Linked DNA regions of Prolixibacter sp. NT017. The protein of the gene in region 2 interacts with the protein of the main gene of each other region in a pairwise test. Links are inferred from orthologs where the notes say so. Each region holds a gene or a part of one and is shown on either strand. Other genes may lie near its edges. The genes, in order: tsaE, rlmB and GJU87_RS21045.

Region 1 (3,055 bases), 4.5 Mb from region 2 along the record:
AATTATTCAATACGAGCTGGGTGATTATGCCAATGGCGATTCATGGAAGAGTATCCAGATGTTATTTAACGGAAATAATTACTCAGTTGAACTGGAAATTCCTGAAGCCAACTGGCTGGTTATTGCTGAGGACGGGGAAATTAATCCCAATGGAATGGGGCGGATGACTACCGGAAAAGTGCGCATTCATCCTACCTCGATGATGATTTTGGTGGCTGAAGATTAGAAAGCAGCAAGTAGAAGGTTGATATCCTTAACAGGAATGTCGAGTATGTTCCCGAGATCGTGATTCGTTAGGATGCCGTTGAAAACATAAATTCCTTCGCAGAATCCCTGGTTGATTCGGATATATTGTTTCAAACTCCCTGAACGTCCCATGTTGAGCAGGATGGGAGCGATGATGTTGCTAACCGAAATAGATGTGGTTCGCGCCATTCGCGAAGAGATATTTGGTACACAGTAGTGAATAACACCATGTCTGTTGAAAACCGGTTTTTTCAGATTGGTAATCCGTGACGTTTCGAAACAACCTCCCTGGATGATATTCAGATCGATAATGACAGAACCGTTTTTCATATTCTCCACCATCGTTTCGGGGACAATAATTTTCGGAACCTCGTTCATCGATAATGCGCCGATAGCTACATCCGCTGATTTCAACGCTTTCTTTAACGCTTTCGGGTGAAATACCGAAGTAAAAACCCTTTGACCCAGTCGTTCCTGGAAACGCATCAGCTTGTGGATACTATCGTCGAACACCTTGACAACCGCTCCGAGGCCCAACGCGTTGCGGGCTGCAAACTCAGCTGCTGTTCCGGAACCGATGATAACTACTTCGGTTGGAGATATGCCGGTGATTCCGCCAAGGATAACTCCTTTTCCGTCCCGGAAGGTACTGAGGTAATCGCTGGCTACAAAAATGGCAGCGTTTCCCATTATTTCACTTAAAATCCGGGTAACCGGGAAAATGCCATGTTCGTCTTTCATGTACTCAAAGCCAATGGCAGTCACCCGTTTTTGCATTAGTTTGCGAACGGTTTCCTGGCTTTGAAATGTGATGTATAGCGGCGACAACAGAAGTTGGTTGCCTTTCAAAAGTTTTGCTTCCTCTAGTGTAAATGCAGACATTTTTACAATCACGTCCGACTGAAGAACTTCGGCTTTCGTTTCACAGATGACGGCTCCTGATTCAGCGTAAGCGTGATCGGAATAACTGGAACCTTCTCCTGCTCCTTTTTCAATGAAGATATCATGGCCATTCGACACCAAAAGTTCAACAGCCTGTGGCGTCAACGGAATACGGAACTCTACGTCGGGAACGACATTCGGAATGCCGATGCTCAGTTTCATGCTTTTCTTTTGTGGAATCAGGAGTTGCTCTTTGGGAAGCAAATCCGGATTGGCAAGCGAACTCATTTTGGAAGATTTCCGTTGAATCATGGCGTATCAGGTTAATTTTTCGATTCGATCATCCTCAGTCCGTCGTCCAGTTCTGTGATATAGACTTTAACAGCATTCTCTGGCAGAAGGGCCTCAATTTTTTCGGGCCATTCGATAAAGCAGTGTTTTCCACTGAAAAAGTAGTCTTCATAACCAAAATCGAACGCTTCTTCCAGTGTTTTTATCCGGTAAAAATCGAAGTGGAAAATCTGGTCGTCGGTTGAAGTTTGGTATTCGTTGATCAATGCAAAGGTGGGGGATGTAACGTAATCGATTACCTGCATTTCTTCGCATAACGCCTTGATAAACGTTGTTTTACCCGCTCCCATCTTGCCGTAAAATGCAAATACTCTGTCGGCCGGATGCGCCGCAATAAATCGCTTGGCGATATGGTTGATATCCTCCAGAGAATGTATCTCAGCCTTAAACATTTTCAATGTGGATTTTCGTTTTTCAATTTTAATCAATTTCGGGATTTAATAAAAACAGTGCATTAATTAATTTCAACGCTTCTTTTCCCAGTTCAGGAATCTGTTTTTGGAGCTGACTTTCTAATAGGGTTTAAACCAAAAATTGTTGTACTTTTGGGAAAGCATCTGAAATTTTTAAAACGTTTTATCTTATGAATATTCCTGCTGATTTAAAATACACGAAAGACCACGAATGGGTTCGTGTGGAAGGTGACAAAGCTGTAGTTGGTATCACCGATTTTGCTCAGGGTGAGTTAGGTGATATCGTTTTCCTCGAAATTGAGACCGAAGGCGACGAACTGGGAAAAGAGGAGGTTTTTGGTACTGTCGAAGCCGTTAAAACTGTCTCTGATTTGTTCATGCCCGTTTCCGGAACCGTAGAGTCTTTCAATACTGAACTGGAAGACGCACCCGAGTTGGTGAACAAAGATCCGTACGGAAAAGGATGGATGATTAAAATTGCCATGAGTGACTCATCTGAATTGGATGACCTGATGTCGGCAGACGAATACAAAGATTTGATCGAGGGCTGATTATCCTCCTAAAAGACACTAAAAAAGCCGGTCAAAATTTTGACCGGCTTTTCTTTTATCGTGAATTTTGCTTATTTCAGTTTTTTGGCCACTTCTACCTCAGTGAAAGCTTCTACAAAATCACCTTCTTTGATATCATTGTAGCCTTCGATGTTTAATCCACATTCGTAACCACGGGCAACCTCTTTCACATCATCCTTGAAGCGCTTCAGTGAACCAAGTACGCCTGTGTAGACCACGATACCATCCCTGATGACACGAACCTGAGCATTGCGGGTAATCTTTCCATCCCGAACGATACAACCGGCAATGGTACCCACTTTGGTGATCTTGAACGTTGTCATAATTTCGGCCGTTCCCTGTATTTCTTCCTTGATTTCGGGAGCAAGCATTCCTTCCATCGCCGACTTGATTTCGTTGATAGCGTCGTAGATAATGGAGTAGAGACGGATATCGATTTCCTCTTTCTCCGCAATCCGGCGAGCATTGATGGACGGACGTACCTGGAATCCAATGATAATCGCATTGGATGCGGTAGCCAGCATCACATCCGATTCGGTAATCTGTCCCACAGCTTTGTGGATAACATTTACCTGAATCTCCTGCGTCGAC
Region 2 (3,160 bases):
AAGACTTTATCGAGCGTTTTCGCTACAAGGCAACCAAAGCGGTCCAGGTGCAGTCACGCATCAAGCAGCTGGAAAAGATCGACCGCATCGAAATCGACGAAGAGGATGTTCGTTCGCTGAATATTAAGTTTCCGCCGTCGCCTCGTTCCGGTACCGTGGTTTTCGAGGCAAAGCAGATGAGCAAAAGTTACGGTGATAACCTGGTGTTGAAAGATGTTGATTTGACCATCGAGCGGGGGAACCGCGTGGCCTTTGTCGGGAAAAACGGCGAAGGGAAAACCACGCTGGCGCGGATCATCATGCAGGAACTGGAGTTTACCGGTCATGCCAAGTTGGGACATAATGTGAAAATCGGATATTTTGCCCAGAACCAGGCTTCTTTGCTGGATGAGAGTGCTACGGCATTCGATATCATCGACCGGATTGCTGTTGGTGATGTCCGGACGAAAATCCGGGATATTCTAGGCGCCTTCATGTTCAGCGGCGAAGATGTCGATAAGAAAGTGAAGGTGCTTTCCGGTGGTGAACGCTCTCGCTTAGCGATGATTCGTTTGTTGCTGGAACCGGTGAACTTCCTGGTACTCGATGAGCCGACGAACCACCTGGATATGCACTCGAAAGATATCCTGAAACAAGCGCTTCAGGATTACGATGGAACCTTGTTACTCGTTTCGCATGACCGTGAATTTCTAGATGGTCTGGTGGATGTGGTTTACGAGTTTCGTGATAAGAAAGTGAAGCAGCATCTTGGCGGTATTTATGAATTCCTCCGTCGGAAGAAGATGGATTCGCTGAAAGAATTAGAGAGGAAGAACAATCAGCCTGCACAGCCGGTCGTTGAAAAAGAAGAACCGAAAAATGATGGTCCCGAACTTAGTTACGAGGAACGGAAAGAAGTAAATCGGACCATTTCGCGTCTGGAAAAACAACTAAGCGAAGCAGAGTCGAAAATTACTTCGCTGGAAACCGAGATTGAAGAGATGGACGGGCGGTTAGCTAATCCTGATAATGAAGATATGGAGCAATTGCTCTCAACTTATTCCCGGAAAAAGGAAGATCTGGATAAAGAGATGGAAAACTGGGAGAAAACAACAGAAGAACTGGAAGAATGGAACGCAAAAAAAACGTGGTAAGACATCATCGTGCCCCAATCGATAAAAGCACTTACGTGTTTGGCACACGCGCTGTTATCGAAGCGATTAAATCAGGCAAAGAAATTGAGAAAATCCTGGTAAGAAAGGGACTCTCCAACGAGTTATCACGTGAGTTGTTCTCTCTGGTCCGGGAGATGGATATTCCGGTTCAGAACGTTCCGGTTGAACGGATTGATCGTATTACCCGGAAGAACCATCAGGGAGTTTTGGCATTCCTTTCGCCGATTACTTATCAGAAGCTCGAAAATATTATTCCCGGAATCTACGAAAAAGGCGAAGTTCCGCTGCTATTGGTACTCGATAAAATTTCAGATGTTCGGAATTTTGGAGCCATTGCTCGCTCGGCTGAGGTGGCCGGAGCTCATGCCATTGTTGTTCCTGAAAAAGGCGCGGCGCAGGTAAATGCCGATGCGCTGAAAACATCGGCCGGTGCTTTGAATATGATTCCGGTTTGCCGGGTGAAAAGTCTGCGTGAAACCATTGTGTTTCTTCAGGAAAGCGGTTTACGCATTCTGGCTGCGACCGAAAAGGGTGACAAAAATTATTTCGAAACTTCAATGCAGGAACCGACGGCCATTCTTATGGGAGCCGAGGACAAAGGCATTGAACCTGAATTATTGAAGCTTGCAGATGAGTGGGTGAAAATTCCGCAATTCGGGCAGATTGCTTCGCTGAACGTTTCGGTAGCGGCTTCGGTGTTAATTTTCGAAGCTGTTCGCCAGCGCATGCAGGCAAGTTCCTAATCCTTATAAATAGGAACTTGTCGGTTGAATGTCTCTTCCAGCGAAATAAAGGTTTCTGTACTGGTAATTCCGGAAATTCGTTGGATCTTATCGTTCAGAATTTCTTTCAGATGCTCGTTATTCCGGGCATAAACCTTAGCGAAAATCGCGTACTGACCTGTGGTATAATGACACTCAACAATTTCGCGAATCGACATTAATTCCCGGGCAACTTTATGGTATAACTCTCCTTTGTCCAGGAAAATTCCAATATACGTACAGGTGTGGTAATCTACTTTCTTCGGATCGATATTGTAACCTGACCCGGTGATGACCTGCATCTCAATCATTCGATTGACCCGTTGGTGCACAGCCGCACGGGAGATTCCGCATTCAGCAGCAACATCCTTAAAGGGTATACGGGCATTTTGACTGATAATATCCAGTATTTTCAGATCGATTTCGTCGAGATGGTGTTTATGTGTCATGGTCGCTAATTTTTCCTTCTTCAAAAATAAGATAAATGTTTATAAACCTTCAATAAACAATTCTTATTTGTCGTCATTTGTAACAATTCTTAACTTTTTGTCAGCTAAAACAGTTATTTGATTTCGGTAGAAAACCTTGTATTATTAAAAAATACATTAACTCAACTCTTCCTTTTTACTTAAAGACATGGAGTGACAAGCAAAATTAACTGCGTGGATTTGGATTCAATATGAATTAAGCTCTTCTGAAAACCAGAGCATTATTGTTTCAGCAAATATTTTGCGAGGCAGGTAAAAATATCTTAATTCGTGAAAATATTATTTAGTTAAGCATATCGATGTATCGAATACTAATCATCCTACTACTTGCCGGTTTTACTACTTCTTGCCATGATTCATGGCATCGTGACCTGAGCAAACAAGAGAGACTGCTCGTTCGTAAGGCCCTTTGGAAAGCGGACGATAACAGAAATGAATTGAAAATCGCGCTGAAAGATGCGAGCCATGATGAAAAGCTGGCAATGGCTTTCCTGATTGGTTATATGCCTGAGCGTGATTTGAAATGTCTTTCCGCTGAGTTTTTGATGAAGAACGTGGACAAAGCTTTTAAGGCCCGGGATAAATTCAAATGGTGCGCTGCATTACCCGATTCCATTTTTTATAACGACGTTCTGCCCTACGCTGTTCTTTCAGAAAAGCGCCAGTGTTGGCGGGAGGATTTTTACAACTGGTTTATGCCTTCGGTCAAGAAGGCTCCGGATATTCGGGCTGCGATTGACAGCGTAAATCTTCATGT
Region 3 (3,092 bases), 4.8 Mb from region 2 along the record:
ATCCAAAAACAAGCGATTTGAATTTCCGTTTCCTGATTTTGGTAATATCGTGTGCGGTTTCCAGCGCTTTCTGCTGCAATGTTTTAGTAGTGTACATCTCGGGAGAAACAGAATCCACCTTATTCAAAAACGAGTGCATCGATCGATCGGGCCAGGGTTCATCCGGTACCTCAACGTCTGGTGTGTAAACCGAACTGGAAACCTCTTCTTTGCCCAATTTCACATCACTGTTAATACCAATCAGTACGCCGTCTGCTGTCAGGCTTAAAGCCGAAGCATAAGGACCAGACGCTTTATGCACTTCATTCGGGTCGGGTTCACCATAGGTCTCCAGACTCACATTGGTAATTTTCCAGGTTTCCCTGTCGGTGGAAGGGGCATTCGGAATTCCGAGGTATTTTTCGGCATATTGGTAATACGGACCGTGAACAAATTTCACCTGTTCCGCTTCAACGGTTACCCTAATCCCCGTCTCCGGCAAAGAATAAACAACGCTTCCTGTAAAAGGAACCTGTTCTCCATCTTTGCGTTTGTCATCTTTGGGCGATGCCATCACCTGTCCGGCAACAAACAGTAAGCCCAGTAAAGTAAGATATATACTTTTCATTTTTCTTTAATTATTCATTCAACCACATAAAAACGGCCAGTCGTAAAACACCCTTATCGGGAAGATTTCATACCGCTCTGCCTCATTGTCTTAAGTCTGCTTGTTTCTGCTAACTCATACACCAGCAAATTCTTTTCTCAGTTTCTCTAACGGAAAAAGAGAGATTAACAGAAACAAATATCCCCAAATTTGATAGTTTTTTTTGCTTTCACAAAATCTTTAAGAATCTTTAAGTGTGGCAAATGCCAATCCGAGGTGCTGAGTTATATCGCCTGCCAGCAGTGCTTCGTGCGAACCTTCCTCAACAGCGAAATCAGCAGCCAGCCCATGAAGGAAAACACCCAGAATAGCTGCCTCTTTAGCTGTATATCCCTGTGCCAGCAAGCCAAGCAGAATTCCAGTGAGCACATCACCGCTTCCGGCCGTAGCCATCCCCGGGTTGCCGGTACTGTTGAACCAGCAGGTTCCGTCAGGACAAGCAATAGCTGTGTAAGCCCCTTTCAATACCAGCACAACGCCATTTTCCCGCGCATATTCTTTGGCCAGTTGCAATCGTTCGTATCCACATTCCACCGGGTGCGTCAACCGGGCAAACTCTCCCGGATGCGGTGTCAGAATGGTTTCAGGGGGAAGCAACTTCAACCACTCCGGATTCTTTGCCAACAGGTTCAATCCATCTGCATCGATAACCATCGGCTTTTTCATTTCTTCTTCCAGCATTCGCTGAACACCGCGCCCTGTATTGCACTTCGTGTCCAGGCCGGGCCCGATACCAATCGCATCGAAAGAGGTCAAATCCGGATTTTGGGTAAACATCAAATCCGACTGGTCGATGCTGGCCATGGCTTCCGGAATGCTGTTTTGCAGGATGTTGTATCCGAGACGGGGAACGTGCGTCGTAAGTAGACCAACTCCCGAACGAAGACAACCCCGCGATGCAAGAACAGCTGCTCCCATTTTTCCGTAACTACCGGCAATCAGCAACGCATGTCCGAAGTTTCCCTTGTGGGCGAAGGTTCTCCGGTCTTTCAAAAGGGCTTTTGCCACCAGGTGATCGGTATAGAAGAAAGGGGTCTCCGTTTGTTCGATTCCATCCGGGTGTAAACCAATATCCAGAACTATCCAGTGGCCGGTGAACGGATCGTTTTCCGGCAGGAGAAAACTGATTTTCGGAAACTGAAACGTAAGCGTCACATCGGCGCGTATAATGGAATCGCGATCGTTTTGTCGGTTATCTTCTCCCATCAGGCCGGAAGGGATATCGATAGCGACGACCTGTGCACCGGAGTCGTTGATGTGTTTGACGATTTTCGCCGGCAAACCTTTCAACGGACGTGACAAGCCTGAACCAAACAATCCGTCAACTACCCAGTCGGTCGGCTTGATTTCCGGCATCGGTGCATCTGCATCCAAATAAACGATTTGTGTGCGGTTCTGCTGCCGCAAACGCTCCAGGTTGGTGTTGGCCGATTCGGACATTCCTTTTCCCAAGTCCATCACATACACATCGATGCCAGAAAGTGCCCATGCCAGCATTCGGGCAGCGGCTAACGCATCGCCACCATTGTTACCCGGTCCCACAAAGAATTTCAGATGCTGGTCCGGTTCGGCGTGATGCAGAATCCAGTCGACCAAAGTGGATGCTGCCCGTTCCATCAAATGGATATCAGAAATGGGTTCATGCTCAATGGTATATTTATCAATACCGGCAATCTGGCTGGTCGCAAAAAGTTTCATAGCAATTGATTTTAGCTTTGGAAGTCGATTTCACGTTCGCCTCTTTAAGGCTATGCATGCTGAACGAATTTACAAAATCAAGACCGTTTTTCCTCATCCATACTCCCGGATGCTGTTCTTTTTCTTTCATACAACATATTCGCACATGACCTGGCTCTCCTTTATGGAAGAAAAAGTTAATTATATTTGTCCGATTGCTAATTTTCGAACTAATCTATCAAAATCATACGTTTATGTTAAAAGGACATCCGAAAGGACTTATTGCCGCTTCATTAGCTAACATGGGAGAGCGTTTCGGCTTTTACACAATGATGGCTATTCTTGTACTATTTTTACAAGCAAAATACGGTTTAAATGGTAAAGATGCAGGACTGATCTATTCTGTATTTTATGCCCTAATTTATATTCTTTCACTATTGGGAGGATTCATTGCTGACAGAATAAGAAATTACAAAGGAACCATACTATCCGGTATTGTGATTATGGCTGCAGGTTACGCCATGATTGCTTATCCTACTCCGACTCCTGTTCCAAACCGAACGTTCTACCTAATCATGACTTGTCTTGCATTATTTACTATCGCGTTTGGCAATGGCTTATTCAAAGGAAATCTACAAGCTCTAGTTGGCCAGATGTATGATAACCCAAAGTATCATGAGATGCGAGACTCCGGGTTCTCTTTGTTTTATATGTTCATCAATGTAGGCGCAGCATTTGCCCCGTTAATTGCAATTATGATTAGAAATGG

Evidence for each region.
Region 1: the proteins of rlmB (region 2) and tsaE interact in binary tests that used the Escherichia coli proteins (3 or more experiments, as listed by UniProt). The link is inferred for Prolixibacter sp. NT017 from one-to-one orthologs.
Region 3: the proteins of rlmB (region 2) and GJU87_RS21045 interact in binary tests that used the Escherichia coli proteins (3 or more experiments, as listed by UniProt). The link is inferred for Prolixibacter sp. NT017 from one-to-one orthologs.

What each region holds. Positions count from the first base shown.
Region 1 is NZ_BLAV01000001.1:4,742,471-4,745,525, forward strand. What follows is about bases 162-3,055. They hold tsaE (tRNA (adenosine(37)-N6)-threonylcarbamoyltransferase complex ATPase subunit type 1 TsaE), read right to left. Parts: upstream 1,872-3,055; coding sequence 1,452-1,871; downstream 162-1,451. Other genes in these bases: pulA (type I pullulanase), read left to right, coding at 162-226; GJU87_RS19700 (alanine dehydrogenase), read right to left, coding at 223-1,440; gcvH (glycine cleavage system protein GcvH), read left to right, coding at 2,063-2,443; infB (translation initiation factor IF-2), read right to left, coding at 2,515-3,055. In the rest of the region: more of pulA, read left to right, coding at 1-161. UniProt on the Escherichia coli protein: Required for the formation of a threonylcarbamoyl group on adenosine at position 37 (t(6)A37) in tRNAs that read codons beginning with adenine.
Region 2 is NZ_BLAV01000001.1:239,505-242,664, forward strand. Bases 4-3,002 are described here. They hold rlmB (23S rRNA (guanosine(2251)-2'-O)-methyltransferase RlmB), read left to right. Parts: upstream 4-1,108; coding sequence 1,109-1,897; downstream 1,898-3,002. Other genes in these bases: GJU87_RS00905 (ABC-F family ATP-binding cassette domain-containing protein), read left to right, coding at 4-1,133; GJU87_RS00915 (Lrp/AsnC family transcriptional regulator), read right to left, coding at 1,894-2,364; GJU87_RS00920 (transglutaminase family protein), read left to right, coding at 2,703-3,002. Outside these bases: more of GJU87_RS00905, read left to right, coding at 1-3; more of GJU87_RS00920, read left to right, coding at 3,003-3,160. UniProt on the Escherichia coli protein: Specifically methylates the ribose of guanosine 2251 in 23S rRNA.
Region 3 is NZ_BLAV01000001.1:5,074,501-5,077,592, reverse strand. Bases 86-3,016 are described here. They hold GJU87_RS21045 (NAD(P)H-hydrate dehydratase), read right to left. Parts: upstream 2,345-3,016; coding sequence 827-2,344; downstream 86-826. Other genes in these bases: GJU87_RS21040 (peptide MFS transporter), read left to right, coding at 2,578-3,016; GJU87_RS21050 (DUF4831 family protein), read right to left, coding at 86-607. In the rest of the region: more of GJU87_RS21050, read right to left, coding at 1-85; more of GJU87_RS21040, read left to right, coding at 3,017-3,092. UniProt on the Escherichia coli protein: Bifunctional enzyme that catalyzes the epimerization of the S- and R-forms of NAD(P)HX and the dehydration of the S-form of NAD(P)HX at the expense of ADP, which is converted to AMP.